DNA from 3 places in the Bradyrhizobium sp. BLXBL-03 genome. Region 2 is predicted to be linked to each of the others. Evidence: predicted binding sites of a transcription regulator. Region 2 holds the regulator's gene; each other region holds the start of a gene.

Region 1 (5,760 bases), 900 kb from region 2:
CACTCGAGGGTCGAGGCGAAAGCTTTCTTCGTCGACAAGGACGTGCATCCGCAGACGCTCGCCGTGATGCGCACCCGCGCCGAGCCGCTCGGCTGGAATCTGGTCGTCGGCGATCCCCTCACCGATCTCGACAAGGCGGACGTGCTGGGTGCGCTGCTGCAATATCCGGGAACCTCGGGCGCATTGCGCGACCTCAGGCCGGCGATCGCAGCGCTGAAGGCCAAGGGCGCGCTTGCGATCGTCGCCGCCGATCTGCTGGCGCTGACGCTGATTGCTTCGCCCGGCGAATTAGGGGCCGACATCGCGATCGGTTCGGCCCAGCGCTTCGGTGTGCCGATGGGCTATGGCGGACCGCACGCGGCCTATATGGCGGTGCGCGATGCGCTGAAGCGCTCGCTGCCCGGCCGCATCGTCGGCCTCTCCGTCGACTCCCGCGGCGCCCCCGCCTATCGCCTCGCGCTGCAGACCCGCGAGCAGCACATCCGCCGCGAGAAGGCGACCTCCAACATCTGCACCGCGCAGGTGCTGCTCGCCGTGATCGCCGCGATGTATGCGGTCTATCACGGCCCCGAGGGCCTTGCGCAGATCGCGCGCAATGTGCATCGCCGCGCCGCCGTGCTCGCGGCCGGCTTGCGCAAGCTCGGCTTTGCGCCCGAGAGCGAAGCTTTCTTCGACACGTTGAGCGTCGATGCCGGCGCCAAGCGCGCCGAAATCATTGCGCGCGCGACCGCCGAGAAGATCAATCTGGGCATCGGCGATACCGCGCTTCGCATTGCGCTCGACGAGACCACGACATCAGCAACGGTCGAAGCCGTCTGGCGCGCCTTCGGCGGCACGCTGTCCTATGCCGAGATCGACGCCACCACGCGCGAAGCTCTGCCGGAAGCGCTGAAGCGCGCCACCGCGTTCCTCACCCATCCGGTGTTCCACGCGCATCGCTCGGAAACCGAGATGCTGCGCTACATGCGCAAGCTCTCAGATCGCGACCTCGCCCTCGACCGCGCGATGATCCCGCTGGGATCCTGCACCATGAAGCTGAACGCGACCACTGAGATGATGCCGTTGACCTGGCCGGAGTTCGGCTCGCTGCATCCGTTCGCCCCGCGCGAGCAGGCGGCCGGCTATCACGCGCTGTTTGCACGGCTGGAGAAGTGGCTGTGCGACATCACCGGCTATGACGCGATCTCGCTGCAGCCGAACTCCGGCGCGCAAGGCGAATATGCCGGGCTGCTGGCGATCCGCGGCTATCATGCGGCGCGCGGGGAGAGCCATCGCAAGATCTGCCTGATCCCCTCCTCCGCCCACGGCACCAACCCGGCCTCGGCCGCGATGGTCGGCATGGACGTGGTGGTTGTGTCTTGCGAGAAGAACGGCGACGTCGACGTCAATGATCTCCGTGCCAAGGCGGAGAAACACTCGAACGATCTCGCCGCTGTGATGATCACCTATCCCTCGACCCACGGCGTGTTCGAGGAGCATATCCGCGAGATCTGCGACATCGTCCATGGCCATGGCGGCCAGGTGTATCTCGACGGCGCCAACCTCAATGCGCAGGTCGGCCTTAGCAGGCCCGGCGATTACGGCGCCGATGTCAGCCACCTCAATCTGCACAAGACCTTCTGCATCCCGCATGGCGGCGGCGGCCCCGGCATGGGCCCGATCGGCGTGAAGGCGCATCTCGCGCCGTTCCTCCCGGGTCACCCGGCAACCAAGGCGGATGCTGCGGTCGGCCCGGTCTCGGCCGCGCCGTTCGGCTCGGCCTCGATCCTGACCATCTCCTACATCTACATCCTGATGATGGGCGGCGAAGGATTGAAGCGCGCCACCGAGGTCGCGATCCTCAATGCCAATTACATCGCCGCACGCCTCGATGCGCATTTCCCGGTGCTCTACAAGAACGAGAAGGGCCGCGTCGCGCATGAGTGCATCGTCGATCCCCGCCCGCTGAAGACGACCTCGGGCGTCACCGTCGACGACATCGCAAAGCGCCTGATCGATTACGGCTTCCATGCGCCGACCATGAGCTTCCCGGTGCCGGGCACGCTGATGATCGAGCCGACCGAGTCGGAATCCAAGGCCGAGCTGGATCGTTTTTGCGATGCCATGATCGCGATCCGAAAAGAGATCGCCGAGGTCGAGGCCGGCCGCTTCAAGATCGAAGCCTCGCCCTTGCGCCACGCTCCGCACACCGTGCACGACATCGCCGACGATGCGTGGGCTCGTGCCTACACCCGCAGCGAAGGCTGCTTCCCCGACGGCGTCTCGCGCACCGACAAATATTGGTGCCCGGTGGGCCGCGTCGACAACGTCTATGGCGACCGCAATCTGGTGTGCTCCTGCCCGCCGGTGAGCGACTACGCGCAAGCTGCGGAGTAAGCCACAACGGCGGTCTCGTAGGGTGGGCAAAGCGAAACCGTGCCCACCACCACCCGCCACGTTGGAAGATGGTGGGCACGGCGCAAGTGCGCCTTTGCCCACCCTACGGCACTGAATGCGCTTCTAGGGCGCCACCAGCGAACGGGTCTCTCCATCGCACCGCCACAGCCGTTCATTTGTGAGCAGCGTACCGCCCCACCAGCGCCTGATCGGGTTGTGACGGCGAAAATCTCCCGGCCGCCAACGCACAAAAGAAACGGGCACTGACGACGTCGGCAACTCAACGTCCTCAGCGCCCGCTCCTCGCGAAAACTTTTCGCTTTAAGGCTTACTCGTCCGCCGGCTCCTCGCCGTCGGCGTCGCTCTCGGGCGTGCCGGCCAAAATCTGCTCCGAGATCAAGCCGGAGTTCTGGCGGATCGCGGTCTCGATCTTGGCGGTGATGTCCGGGTTGGACTTCAGGAACGCCTTCGAGTTCTCACGGCCCTGGCCGAGGCGCTGGCTGTCATAAGAGAACCAGGCGCCGGACTTTTCGACGATACCGGCTTTGACGCCGAGATCGAGGATCTCGCCCATCTTGGAGACGCCCTCGCCGTACATGATGTCGAACTCGACCTGCTTGAAGGGGGGCGCCAGCTTGTTCTTCACCACCTTCACACGCGTCGTATTGCCGACCACTTCGTCGCGCTCCTTGATCGCGCCGATGCGGCGGATGTCGAGGCGGACCGAGGCGTAGAACTTCAGCGCGTTGCCGCCGGTCGTGGTTTCCGGCGAGCCGTACATCACACCGATCTTCATGCGGATCTGGTTGATGAAGATCACCATGGTGTTTGACTTGTTGATCGAGGCCGTCAGCTTGCGCAACGCCTGGCTCATCAACCGCGCTTGAAGACCCGGCAGCGCATCGCCCATCTCGCCTTCGAGCTCAGCCTTTGGCACCAGCGCCGCGACCGAATCGACCACCAGCACGTCCACCGCGCCCGAGCGCACCAGCGTGTCGCAGATTTCCAGCGCCTGCTCGCCGGTGTCGGGCTGGGAGATCAAGAGCTCGTCGATGTTGACCCCGAGCTTGCGGGCATAGACCGGGTCGAGCGCGTGCTCGGCGTCGATGAAGGCGCAGATGCCGCCCTTCTTCTGGGCTTCCGCCACCGTGTGCAGCGCCAGCGTGGTTTTTCCTGAGGATTCCGGCCCGTAGATCTCGACGATGCGCCCCTTGGGCAGGCCGCCGATGCCGAGCGCGATATCGAGCCCGAGCGAGCCTGACGACACTGCCTCGATGTCCATCGAACGGTCGTTCTTGCCGAGCTTCATCACCGAGCCCTTGCCGAACTGACGCTCGATCTGGGAGAGCGCGGCAGCCAGAGCTTTACTCTTGTCCATGGAAGATCCTTCGACGATACGCAGGGCAGTGGTGGACATTGGGTCGTGCTCCTTATGGCGAGGATTCGGGTGCGGGACAAACGATTGGCGCGGCGGATCGTCGATAAAAACAATGTACACTATTTGTTCTAGGTTCGCAATATGTTCTTTGCAGATTTGGCGGGGGCTGCCCGTATTAGGACAGCGCCAGATTTGGGGCTGCCCTCATCCGCCTTGGCGAATGTCGGGAATCGAAAGGGGCCACCTCGCGGTGGCCCCTTGCCGGTTGCAATAATTGTTCGGGATCAAATTCCAGCCCCGGCCCACGTATTTCTACCGAGATCGTGGAGGATGTGAAGTCCGTTAAACTGCGGTGTTCCGGCAGGGGAACGTTGGATGTCCTTATTTCCCGAAATGAGCTTTCGGCGCTCTTCTGACACATGATGTGTATCAAAGACGGAAGAGCCGTTCTGCCGTCATAATTTCGCAATGCTTCGGCACAGAACTTTTCTGTGGCCGCGGGCGTTTCCTGGAGAACGGCGCTGCCACAGTCGGGGATCGGGTCATGACGGAAGATGCGCACCACGATGCGAACAGGCGCAATCAGCTGCGCGCGGCCGCGCTCGAGGAGATGCTGAAGTTCGAGCGCAGGGAAAGCGAGTTCCGCAAGAAGGACCGCGAGGAGCGCGCCGCCGATCTGCATCTGCCCCTGGACGAGATCAAGGTGCACTAACGATAAAGGCCACGCGAAACGAGTCGCTGCCTACTGTGCATGGGGTTGTTTTCGCAGCTATGGCGGCGCGTGCCGCTCGGTCCCTACATCAGCGCCAGTAGCACGATGCCGATCACCAACACCACGAAGCCAGCCGCCGTCGCGGCGGCGAATGACCGCTCAACCTTGTCCATGATGCCACCCCGCTATCGGCGCGCCACGTATCCCCCATGGCTTCGCCGTGCGCGGAAAGTGTCGCCAACGCTTGTGTCTGAAGTTGTGCGCGGAGATGTCTGAATTGGGACGCGACTGCTCCAGCGTCGGTTTGCCCGGTGGACCAACAGTGAGCCTCCAACCCAGTCGCCGATCCATTCTGTCAGGCTGTCGTAAGCTGAGCGGGCTACGGTCATTTGGCTATGGTGTTGCAGCCCAGCACCTCAGCCTCCAATAACCTTCTACCCGCCCGGCTCTCCCCTGGCGGGTTTTTTTTCGCGCGTGAGCGCATGTCGCGCGCTTCCGTGGTTCTCCTGCCATGAACAGAGTTCCTGGTCGTAAGGCTGATGACCTGGCAGGCGGGTGCGCGGCCTTGAATCGCGGTACCAGCTCCGCATGCAACGCGACCGTCGGCCTCCAGTTTCGGAATCTGATTTCGCATGCTTCGAGCTGCGCGCGCTTTCAGGATCTTCGTGAATTTTCCTCCACTTAACGCAAATTTCGCTTGTCGGCGGAATATTCTCACGCCCAACATGTTTGCGCACATGGATAGGTGAATCGTGGAGGTGACCATGAATCACAGGGGCGTAGAGTTCACGGTTGCAAAGACGGCGATCCCGGGTGTGTGGCAATGGCAGTTCCGGATCGGCGACGAGACCAAGACAGGTAAGACCGAGACGAAGATCGACCTCTTGGCCATCCGTCGGGTGCAGTTACGCATCGATCGGGAACTGAAGGCGATCGGGCAAGACGGCGTGAACCGGCCGGGTTGACCGAAACCGAGACGACTAGTCCGCGCTGGGCAACCGCCGCATGGTGAATTCGATGTCGCCGCCGGGCAATTCGCGCCAGGTTTCGACCTCGCTCATGTAACCGGCTTTCGGATAGCGCGCGAAAAAGGCCTGCGCCCTTGCTCTTGCCGCGGCGCGCGGCAGGGTGAAGCTCTCGCGCAGATAGCCGTCGCCGGCCGGTTCGCTCGCTCTGGCGGCCGGTTTGCGCCGGCGCGCCATCCGCTCGGCGAGGTCCCGCGGACGATCCGCCATGTCCTGCCTCCTCAACGCTACACTGCGAAGGATGTAGGATCGCTACCAGGCAAAGGCGA
Region 2 (5,760 bases):
CTGAAGGCGCGGCTGATGCCGCCGCTGTCGCCATTGCGTCCGGGCGCTTACGATTTCTCGCGCGACATGTTCTTCCAGGGCATCGGCGCCTCCGGTTTTGCGATGGGGGCGATCACGACTGTGACGCCGGCCGTGTCGGGCGGATTGCAGCTACGCTATGCCGCGATCATGCAGGGCTTGCGCGATGCGATCGACGCGCGCATCCGCGCCACGCTCGACGGCGATAACCGCGCCATCGCCACCGCGCTCCTCACCGGCCGCCGCGATGCGATTACGACGCCGGTCAACGACGCCATGTTCATCTCGGGGCTCGGTCACGTCCTCTCGATTTCGGGCTATCACATGGCCGTCGTCGCGGGGGTCGTCTTCTTCGCGGTCCGCGCGCTGCTCGCGCTCGTCCCGGGACTGGCAGCGGGCGTTCCCATCAAGAAATGGTCGGCCGCCGCCGCCTTGGTTGCGTCAGCGTTCTATCTGCTGCTCTCGGGCGCCGAAGTCGCGACGCAGAGATCGTTCTTCATGACCGCGGTGGTGCTGATCGCTGTCATCGTCGATCGCCGCGCGATCACGTTTCGCACCCTGGCCGTGGCGGCGCTGATCGTGCTCGCGGTCGCGCCGGAGGCGCTGGTGCATCCAAGCTTTCAAATGTCGTTCGCGGCAACGCTCGGGCTCGTCGCCATGGTGCAGATCGGCATGCCGAGCCTGCTGGCCTCGCCCGATCATTCGGCGACCGCGCGCATCGCGCTGTGGGGAGGCCGCGAGATCGCGATGCTGTTCATGGCCTCGATGATCGCGGGACTTGCGACCACGCCTTACGCCGCCTTCCATTTCCACCGTGTGACGCCTTATGGCGTGCTCGCCAATCTCGGCGCGATGCCGGTGGTCTCGGCGCTGGTGATGCCGGCCGGGCTGCTCGGATTGCTCGCGGCTCCGTTCGGGCTGGACGGCGTGTTCTGGTGGCTGATGGGGATCGGCATCGACTGGATGATCTTGGTCACGCGCTGGGTGGCGGCATTGCCCGGCGCGGTCGGCCACGTCGGCGCCTTCGGCACGGCGCCGCTGATCGCTGCCAGCCTCGGCCTGATCCTGATGGGTCTTTTGCGCACGCCGCTGCGCTGGTCGGGAGCATTCGTGCTGGTGGCAGCTTCCGTCTGGGGTCTTTCTATCAGGCAACCCGATATTCTGATTGCCGGTGACGGTCAGAACGTCGCGGTGCGCGCCAGGGACGGGCAGCTGCACCTGATCAGGGCGAAGAAGGACAATTTCCTGCTGAAGGAGTGGCTTGCAGCGGACGCTGATCCGCGCGATGCGGCGAGCACCTCGCTCGGCGACGGCGTGTCGTGCGACGATGCCGGCTGCGTGACGCCGCTTGCCGACGGCCGCATGGTCGCGCTGGCGCTCCGCATCGACGCGCTGGCTGATGATTGCGGTCGCGCGGCCCTGGTGGTGACGGCAAAGCCTGCGCCGCCGGATTGCACCGGGATGGTGATCGATCGGCCGCGTCTGGCGAGCCAGGGCGCGCTGGCGCTGACACGTCGCGCCGATGGCTTTGCCATTGCGGAGGCGAGGGCGAGAGGCGCAAACCGCCCCTGGTCGCCGGCGGCGGCCGGCGATGGAGATTTCGAAGGGACCGTCATGCCGCGGTCCGCAACTCCGCGCGCCAAGGACGCAACACCGTCCGAGGCCGACCTTCAGGCCGAGGATTGAGGCATGATCGGGAAAAGCGCGGAGCGGTTCTCCGGCGCGACAAACGCGAAAACGCGTTTGCGCGGAGATCATGCCCAAATTAGGCCGGTTCAACCGATCGGCAGGCCGGGAGGTATCGGCTGTCTGTCGGCGACAACTTGCGGCTTGTGCTCGCGCTCGCCGAGCGGCTGGGTCACCGGCAGTTGCAGCACGGTTGCGCGCTGGCCTTCGACGAGCTGGGTCACCAGCACGTATTTGCCATCGGGGAATTCGATCGCGTCGTGATGACGATCGGGAATGTGCGGATCGACCTTGCCGAACTTGCCGACGCGCGAATTGATGGTGCGCGTCCAGATCCACCTGTTGTCGTAGCGGACGTTGTCGGCGAAGGCGAGCTCCGTTCCCGGCAGCAGGCAGACCGCGACCGACATGTCGGCTTCGGAGGCGAAGCCGCGCGTCGAGGTGCCGCGGAAGGTTGTCGTGACGATCGTCTCGCCGACTTCTGCGGGACGCGTCGCGACGGCATGCAAGCTATAGTCACACATCGGGTGCTCCTCATCAGCGATAGAGCACCCGCGCCTCTTCTGAGGCGCAGGCCTCTATCAGAGTGGAAGCCTGCGATCATATGCCATGTTGGGGGCAAATCTGCGGCTTGAGTCTGCAGGCTGCCATCACAATTTCTTTTTCAGATGTCCGAGGAACAAAGACTGCTTCCGTGCATTCCGAGAGCTTCTTCGCTAGCGCCCAGCCGGTGCCGACCAACCCGAATAAGGCCAGGCCGGCTGCGCCCGTTGCCCGACGGAGTTGCGGGCATTGCGGAATTGTTCGCTCATTGCCTGTGGCGCCCTGCGAACGTGATGCTGCGGCTGCGCAGCGAAGGTTTGCGACGCTGATATTGCGATCAGCGCGATCGCGACGGTGCTCAGAATGATCTTGTGCATGGCGGTCTCCTCGGTCTCGCAAGGCCTGCGAAGCGATGCGTGCTTCGTCATGGCGTGCCGGGGATGTAGCGCGGGAGAGGTGGCCGGATAATCTGTGCAAAGCCAGAAAAACTAACCAGCCGGAGCGAACAATCGTCCGCTCCAATCTTGAGGGCGTGCTTGCCAGGTGGCGACGTGCGCCGCGTTCAGTATTTCCGGTACAGCCCGATCAGCTTGCCCTGGATCTTGACCCGGTTGGGCGGCAGGATCCGGACCTCGTAGGCGGCGTTTGCCGGCTCGAGCGCGATCGAGGCGCCGCGGCGGCGGAAACGCTTGAGCGTGGCTTCCTCGTCGTCGATCAGGGCCACCACGATATCGCCGGTGTCGCAACTCTCGTTGCGCTGGATCAGCGCCATGTCGCCATCGAGAATGCCGGCATCGACCATGGAATCACCGCGAACTTCGAGAGCGTAATGCTCGCCCGCGCCGAGCATGTCGGGCGGGACGCTGATGGTGTGGCTGCGCGTCTGCAAGGCCTCGATCGGCGTACCGGCCGCGATCCGGCCCATCACGGGAACTGCGACAGGGCGTTCGCCCTCATCGACGGGCGGGCTCGACATCGTGCGCACCTTGCCGAGATTGCCCTCGATGACGCTCGGCGTGAAGCCGCGACGGCTGCCGGCAGCCGCCTGGAGTTCAGGCAGCTTGATCACTTCGATGGCACGGGCCCGGTTGGGCAGGCGGCGGATGAAGCCGCGCTCCTCAAGCGCGGTGATCAGGCGATGGATGCCCGACTTGGAGCGCAGGTCGAGCGCATCCTTCATCTCGTCGAAGGAGGGCGGCACGCCGCTTTCCTTCAATCGCTCGCTGATGAACCGCAGGAGCTCGTATTGTTTGCGCGTTAACATCTCGACCAAAATCCCCCTGACGATGTCGCTCGATTCACAGACGCTGAATTCAGCATTAAGCCGCTACATGCTCGAAACAAATCATGAACGGACACTATATGTTCGATACATGTTCCGCAACTGCTTAATTTACCGTGAACGCGACAAAGTTCGCGGAACGGTTGCGTCGGCGCGCTCACTCCGGCAGTCGCAAGACCTCGCAAGGCGTGCCGGAAGCGGCCTTCGGTGCGAACGGCGCGCGCACGAGAAGTGCCTGTGCCGCAGCGAGATTCGCCAACAGTGAGGAATCCTGGTGGTTGACGGGAAGAGCGATGAGCGTGCCGTCGTCCCGCGTCTCGAGACGCGCACGCAGATAATCCTCGCGCTGGTCATTGGCCCCGAGGTCGCGACCGAGCACGGCGCGTTCGCGGCGATGATGAATCATTGAACGGCCCGACAGCGCGCGAATCAGCGGCACCAGAAACAGGAAGCCGCAGACGTAGGATGACACGGGATTGCCGGGCAGGCCGATGACGCGCATCGGCCCGAGCTGCCCGTTCATCATCGGCTTGCCCGGCCGCATCGCGATCTTCCAGAACGCCATCGAGATACCTTCGTGCCGAAGCGCCTGCTGCACCAGATCGTGGTCACCGACAGACGCTCCGCCGGTCGTGATCAGGATGTCGGCGCCGGATTCGCGGGCGCGGCGGATCCCTGAGGTGGTGGCGGCAAGCGTGTCGGCGGCGACGCCGAGATCGATGGTGTCGGCACCCTCGCTGCGGGCGAGGGCGTGCAGGGCGTAGCCATTGGAATAGACGATCTGGCCGGGGCCGGGTGTCGAGCCCGGCATCACCAGCTCGTCGCCGGTTGCGAGAATCGCGACCTTGGGACGGCGATGAACGCTCAGCTCCGGATGGTTCATGCCCGCGGCGAGCGCAAGGTCCCGATCGGTGAGCCGTACGCCCTTGCGCAGGAGCACGTCGCCCTCGCGGAAGTCGATCCCGGCGGGGCGAATGTGCCGCCCGGTGACGGCGGCTTCCTTGATCGTGATGCGCTTGCCGTCCGAGATGGTGTCCTCCTGGATCACGACCGCATCGGCGCCCGCCGGAACGACGCCGCCGGTGAAGATCCGGACAGCTTCGCCGGCACCGACGGTTCCTGCGAATGGGCGGCCGGCTGCAACCTCGCCGACCACCGTGAGCTGCGCATCAACCTTCGCAGCATCAGCCGCGCGAACGGCATAACCATCCATCGCTGACATCGCCTCGGGCGGCTGCGTCCGCCGCGCCGCGACGTCCCGCGCGAGCACGCGATGGAAGGCCTGATCCAGAGCGATCATTTCCTCAGCCAAAGGCTCCGCACCGGCGAGCACGGCGGCAAGCGCATCGGAAACCGGCATCAGGGCCACGGCGAACTCCCGCAACGAGATCAAGGACTCGGTCGGGCAAGGTTCTAGCCGAGCGGGAGGGCCGACGCAAAAAAGGCTATACTGCTGCGAAGCTTACGCTTCGGGCACTAGGGCTCATGTCCAGCATGATCCCGCAGGCCGGCCCGACGGGGCAGAACTGTGGCCAGCATCACGACCGCGTTATGGGATTTCCGCTTGCCGCGTTTTCCACTTCAGCGACGTCGGGCGCCTTGGGGCCCTGATCCCGGTCGGGCATCGGATCTGCCTGAGATTTCAGATCGGCCGCCTTGCTCATCAGCTTGGCAGAAAGCTCGGCGTCCGAAGTGGTCTTGGCGAATTTGACCAGCAGGGAGGCCTGCCTGGTGAGGTATGTTTTGCCCAACACGCGATATGTCCGTCCATGGAAATCCCAGCGGACTCAAGAGTCCGGAAGGGGGCATTCCGTTCCCGGAACTCCGTACAAAAATGCACAGAGAGCTTTGGTTCCTCGTTTTCGGGCGTTGTTCCGGAATTGCCCCCCCCGATCAGATCCCCAGCGCCTTCAGCGCGACGCCGACGTCGTGGTGCGAGGTCACATGGACCGTGGTGAGGCCGCGGGCGCGCGCGCCTTCGATGTTCTCGGCGAGGTCATCGAAGAACACGATCCGGCTCGCCGGCACGCCCATCGCGGCCACGACGTGGTCGAACGCTTCCGCATCCGGTTTACGCAGGCCGATGCTGGAGGACAGGTACAACTCGCGGAAATCGCCGAGCAGGTCGGCATATTCCCTGGAAAAATAGTCCACATGCGGGCGGTTGGTGTTGGAGAAGGCGTAGAGCGGCATCTGCCTTGCCGCGCGCGGCAGCAGCTCGGCGATGCCAG
Region 3 (5,760 bases), 120 kb from region 2:
CGGCAGGGCGCCCGAGAAGTAGGTCTCGCCGCCGAGGCTGCGATAGAGGTACTCGCCCTTGACCGACCACTGCGGCGCGAAGAACGCTTCGACGCCTGCGCCGACGGTCCAGCCCGAGTGGAACTTGCTGTCGGAGACCGACGCAGCACCCAAGGTGGCGGTGAGCTTGTTGTCGATCCAAGCGTAACCGCCGGTGCCGTAGAACAGAACGTTGTTGACGGCATAGCCGATGCGGCCGCGAACGGTGCCCAGCGCGTCAGTCTTCGAGGTCAGCGAGGCCGGAACGCCACCGACGCCGGGAACGAAAACCGTACCCGTGGCCGTAGCGCTGACGTCAGCCCAGGCGCCATCGGCCTCGACACCGAACACGACGTTGCCGGTCTGCCAATTGTAGCCGGCGGTCCCGCCGACGAAGCCACCCTTCATCTTCGGGTCGCCAGAAGCAGCTTCCCAGGCGCCGCCACCGACGATACCGAGATAGAAGCCGGTCCAGTCGTAGACCGAGGCCACGGCCACAGGAGCCTTGGTGTAGGGGCGCGCCGCCAGATCGGCAGCCGAAGCGGCGCCGGTGAGGGCGATCAGAGCGGCCGAAGCCAACAAAACCTTCTTCATTTTCAACTTATCCCAGTCCCAGTTTCTGTTGTTGCCTTCCGCAAGATCGGAAGGGCATCGGACGCTGTGGTCCAACTGGTGCCGTGCTTACACCACCAAAGCTGCAAGTTGCGTCTCTCAAAAGCCACAACAAATACAAAATGTAAGACTGGCTGACCCATGGTTCCCGTCAGGAAACAGAAAAGCGAAAGGCCGGCGCGAGGCCGGCCTTTGTTCTCAAACGATTTCAGGTGGATCAGTATTTCGCGATGACCGGGCCGCCCCAACGATAATTGACGCGGACAAGACCAATGTCGACATTCTGGCTGATGCGATCGGTCTGGAATGCGGTGCCACCGGGCGCGTTGAGCGTCAGAGTCCTGCTGCCCAGGAAGATGTGGTCGTACTCAACGCCCACCGACCAGTTCGGCGCGAAGCCGAACTCGAGGCCGGCGCCAACCGTGCCGCCCCAGCGGTTGTCGCTGGCCGAGGCGAGCAGGGTGCCGGCTCCGGCGAATCCGGGCGCGGTGTAGATATTGAACTTGTCGGCGACCACGGCACCGCCGCCCTTCACGTAGAACAGCACGTTGTTCCAGGCGTAGCCAACCTGGCCCGTGATCAGGCCGAAGGCGTCGATCTTCGAGCGGTTGCGCTGGGTCGGGATGAGGGTGCTGACATTGTCGCCGGAGAAGTCGGCCCAGTTGCCCTGGCCTTCGAGGCCGAACACCCAGTTGGCCGATTGCCAGCGGTAACCGATCTGGCCGCCAACCGTGCCGCCGGTGGCATTGTGGCAACCCTCGCCGAACAGCGTGCCGGTGGTCGGCGCGACGAAGTCCCAGCATTTGTGGCTCGATCCGCCGCCGCCGTTGATGCCGATGTAGAAGCCGCTCCAGTCGTAGATGGTGGCGACCATCGGCGCCGGCGCCTTGGTGTAGGGACGTGCCGCAAGATCGGCAGCACTCGCCGGTGCTGACAAGCCCAAGCCAATACCAATTGCACCAAACAGAATTTTCTTCATTGCAGTCTCCCCAGTGTCGTCCGCTCCGATAGTCCCCTGAAGCGGTCAATCAGGCGCGACGCCCATCATTGAACCAATTGCGACTCAACCGTAGTCCAACCGGGCGGCCGAGTCCGTCTCTGGAATGCAACAGTCGCCAGGCAATTGATCCGGGCGTAACCTAATGAATGTTAATCATTTTTCTGCCTAAGCCGGTTCCAATTCATGGCGGCGTGCATAGCGGCATGAGTCGCTGTTTGCACGCTTGGGTCGCGCTATTTCGAGAGGAACAAATCTGGAACGAATGTTCGATCGATGCTATATGTGGGGATAACCAAGGGTGTGCCGGGCCGATCGGCCCCTGTAAGCGTATAGGGTCGGCTTAACAGGCGGCGGCGCGGGCGCGCCTTCGAAATTCAGTGGCATTTGGAGTGGAGAGCGGCGATGGCGGGAAGCGTCAACAAGGTCATTCTGGTCGGAAATCTCGGCAAGGATCCGGAAATCCGCCGCACCCAGGACGGGCGGCCGATCGCAAATCTGAGCATCGCGACCTCCGAGACCTGGCGCGACAAGAACACCGGCGAGCGCAAGGAAAAGACCGAGTGGCATCGCGTCGTGATTTTCTCCGAGCCGCTTTGCAAGATCGTCGAACAGTATCTGAAGAAGGGCGCCAAGGTTTACATCGAGGGCGCGCTACAGACCCGCAAGTACACCGACCAGAGCGGCGTCGAGAAGTATTCGACCGAGGTCGTGCTTCAGGGCTTCAACTCGACCCTGACGATGCTCGACGGCCGCGGCGGTGGCGGAGGAGGCGGCAGCTTCGGCGATGAGGGCGGCGGCGATTTCGGCTCGTCCGGCCCGGTCAGCAGCGCACCGCGTCGCCCCGTGGCCGCCGGCGGCGGTGGCCGCAACAACGACATGGACGACGATATCCCGTTCTAGGGCCAAGCGGGGTTTTTGCGCCGCCTTTGCCTCCCTCGCCTGAAGAGGCGGATTTTCTTACCAATTGGCGGGCCAAGCTCGGCTTTCCGGGCTGGCCTGACGTGTTGCCTCAAATTCACATCGTGCCCGCTCTGCCGCTGGCGGTCTGGCGGGCGCGTACCCACCGCGTGACCGATCACCGGCGGATCATGATCCTGATGTTTGCAGGCGCGCTGGTGGTGGCGGGACTGTTCACGCTGCTGCCCGGGCCCATCATGCACCATGTGATTTTCGGGGACTTGAGCGCTGGTTCCCGGCGGCTCGCCGAGACCACGCCCTGATGGTGCCGAGCTGGGCGTAAGCCTCTGGAAAAACAGTCGGAAAAAGCGCTGTCCGGCCTCCTGCAAGGGTGGTTATCGGGGCCTCGATGCGCTATATGATTCCCAGATAAACCTCACCGGATTCCCCCTTGGCTGACGACGACAACAAGCCCGGCGACCAGCCGGCGCAACCCTCGGACATTCGCCCCGTCTCGATCTACGAGGAGATGAAAAAGTCCTACCTCGATTACGCCATGAGCGTGATCGTTTCGCGCGCGCTGCCTGATGCGCGCGACGGGTTGAAGCCCGTGCACCGCCGCATCCTCTACGCGATGAACAATCGCGGCGACACGCCGGACAAGAAGCACAAGAAGTCCGCCGGTGCCGTCGGTGAAGTCATGGGTAAGTACCATCCCCATGGCGACCAGGCGATCTACGACGCATTGGTGCGCATGGCGCAGGACTTCTCCATGCGCGCGCCCCTGATCGATGGACAGGGCAATTTCGGCTCGGTCGACGGCGATCCGCCCGCGGCGATGCGCTACACCGAATCCCGCCTGACCAAGATCGCGCTCAAGCTCCTCGAGGACATCGACGACGACACGGTCGATTTCCAGGACAATTACGACGGCTCCGAGCGCGAGCCTGTGGTTCTGCCGGCGCGGTTCCCGAACCTCCTGGTCAACGGCGCCGGCGGCATCGCCGTCGGCATGGCGACCAACATCCCGCCGCACAATCTGGGCGAAGTCATCGACGCCTGCGTGGCGTTGATCGACAATCCGTCGCTGACCATCGACGAGCTCATTAACATCATCCCGGGCCCGGACTTCCCGACCGGCGGCATCATCCTCGGACGCCAGGGCATCCGCAGCGCCTATCATCTCGGTCGCGGCTCCATCGTGATGCGCGGCAAGGTCACCTTCGAGACCATCCGCAAGGAGCGCGAGGCGATCGTCATCACCGAGATCCCGTATCAGGTGAACAAGGCGACGATGGTCGAGCGCATCGCCGAGCTCTACAAGGAAAAGAAGATCGAGGGCATCTCGGACCTGCGCGACGAATCCGACCGCGATGGCTACCGCGTTGTCGTCGAGCTCAAGCGAGATGCCGTGCCCGACGTGGTGTTGAACCAGCTCTACAAGTTCACGCCGCTGCAAACCTCCTTTGGCGTCAACGCCGTTGCGCTCGACTCGGGTCGTCCGCAGACGATGAACCTGAAGGACATGCTGACGATCTTCGTCGGCTTCCGCGAGCAGGTCGTCACCCGCCGCACCAAGTACAAGCTGCGCAAGGCGCGCGAGCGCGCGCACGAGCAGGTCGGCCTCGCCATCGCGGTCGCCAATATCGACGAGATCATCAAGGTCATCAGGCACTCGCCGACGCCGGCGGCGGCGCGCGAGACCCTGATGACGCGCGACTGGCCCGCGCGCGACGTCGAGGACATCATCACGCTGATCGATGATCCCCGCCATCGCATCAACGAAAACGGCACCATCCGCCTGTCGCTGGAGCAGGCGAGGGCGATCCTGGAACTCCGTCTGGCCCGCCTCACCGCGCTCGGCCGCGACGAGATCGGCGAGGAGCTGGCAAGGCTTGCCGGCGAGATCGGCGACTACCTCGAGATCCTGCGCTCGCGGGCCCGCATCCTCGATATCATCAAGACCGAGCTTGCGGAGGTGAAGGCCGAGTTCGCCACCCCGCGCAAGACCGTGATCATGGAGCAGGAAGGCGAGGTCGAGGACGAGGACCTGATCCAGCGCGAGGACATGGTGGTCACCGTCTCGCACGCCGGCTATGTCAAGCGCGTGCCGCTGTCGGCCTATCGCGCCCAGCGCCGCGGCGGCAAGGGCCGCTCCGGCATGCAGACCCGCGACGAGGACTTTGTCAGCCGGCTCTTTGTCGCGTCGACTCATACGCCGGTGCTGTTCTTCTCGTCGCGCGGCCAGGTCTACAAGGAGAAGGTCTGGCGGCTGCCGATGGCAGCTCCCAACGCGCGCGGCAAGGCGCTGATCAACATCCTGCCGCTGGAGCAGGGCGAGCGCATCACCACCATCATGCCGCTGCCCGAGGATGAATCCACCTGGGGCCAGTTGGACGTGATGTTCGCCACCACAGGCGGCAACGTCCGGCGCAACAAGCTGTCCGACTTCGTCGACGTTCGCCGCTCCGGCATCATCGCAATGAAGCTCGACGACGGCGAAGCGATCGTCGACGTGCAGATCTGCACCGAGCATGACGACGTGCTGCTGACCGCGGCCGGCGGCCAGTGCATCCGTTTCCCGGTCCCCGACGTGCGCGTGTTCACCGGGCGCACCTCGATGGGCGTGCGGGGCATTGCGCTTGGCGAGGGTGACAAGGTGATCTCCCTGGCGATCCTGCGCCATGTCGAAACCACTTCGGACGAGCGTTCGGCCTATTTGAAGATGCGCCGCGCCGTCGCCGGCGAAGCTGCTGCCGAGGAGCCGGCAGCGGACGCCGACGGCGAGGAGACCTCCGGCAGCTTCCAGCTCGCGCAGGAGCGCTATGCCGAGATGTCGGCGGCCGAGCAGGTCGTACTGACCGTCTCCGTCAACGGCTATGGCAAGCGGACCTCGTCCTACGAGTACCGCACCACGGGCCGCGGCGGCAAAGGCATCGTCGCCATGAGCGTCAACAACCGCAACGGCAACCTCGTCGCGTCCTTCCCCGTCGAGGACGCGGATCAGATCATGCTGGTCACCGACAAGGGCCAGCTGATCCGCTGCCCGGTCGAAGGCATCCGCATCGCCGGCCGCTCAACGCAGGGCGTGATCGTGTTCGACACCGCCGAGGACGAGCATGTCGTCTCGGTGGAGCACATCACGGAAGAGGCGGAGAGCGGCAATGGCGAGAACGGCAACGGGGCGTAACGTATGCAGCGCGCCATTGGTTACCTGTTTGCCGTCCTTCTGG

Evidence for each region. Region 2 encodes LexA, which represses DNA repair genes until DNA is damaged. Its sites were predicted from a motif close to TGTTCNNNNTGTGTTCNG; they were not measured.
Region 1: a site for LexA is predicted at 3,886-3,903, ahead of recA (recombinase RecA). Genes of this name have one in related genera too.
Region 3: a site for LexA is predicted at 1,874-1,891, ahead of ACNJX9_RS20910 (single-stranded DNA-binding protein). Genes of this name have one in related genera too.

The regions. Positions count from the first base shown of each region.
Region 1 is NZ_CP182470.1:3,315,974-3,321,733, reverse strand. It holds gene gcvP (aminomethyl-transferring glycine dehydrogenase) at 1-2,376, shown strand, start outside; gene recA (recombinase RecA) at 2,705-3,793, opposite strand; gene ACNJX9_RS15735 (hypothetical protein) at 4,299-4,466, shown strand; gene ACNJX9_RS15730 (hypothetical protein) at 5,231-5,431, shown strand; gene ACNJX9_RS15725 (hypothetical protein) at 5,447-5,701, opposite strand.
Region 2 is NZ_CP182470.1:4,216,616-4,222,375, forward strand. It holds gene ACNJX9_RS20295 (ComEC/Rec2 family competence protein) at 1-1,704, shown strand, start outside; gene ACNJX9_RS20300 (hypothetical protein) at 1,794-2,228, opposite strand; gene ACNJX9_RS20305 (hypothetical protein) at 2,421-2,624, opposite strand; gene lexA (transcriptional repressor LexA) at 2,810-3,511, opposite strand; gene ACNJX9_RS20315 (molybdopterin molybdotransferase MoeA) at 3,687-4,898, opposite strand; gene ACNJX9_RS20320 (hypothetical protein) at 5,068-5,283, opposite strand; gene ACNJX9_RS20325 (HAD family hydrolase) at 5,423-5,760, opposite strand, start outside.
Region 3 is NZ_CP182470.1:4,338,790-4,344,549, forward strand. It holds gene ACNJX9_RS20900 (outer membrane protein) at 1-612, opposite strand, end outside; gene ACNJX9_RS20905 (outer membrane protein) at 848-1,609, opposite strand; gene ACNJX9_RS20910 (single-stranded DNA-binding protein) at 2,033-2,530, shown strand; gene ACNJX9_RS20915 (hypothetical protein) at 2,632-2,850, shown strand; gene gyrA (DNA gyrase subunit A) at 2,979-5,717, shown strand; gene ACNJX9_RS20925 (substrate-binding domain-containing protein) at 5,721-5,760, shown strand, end outside.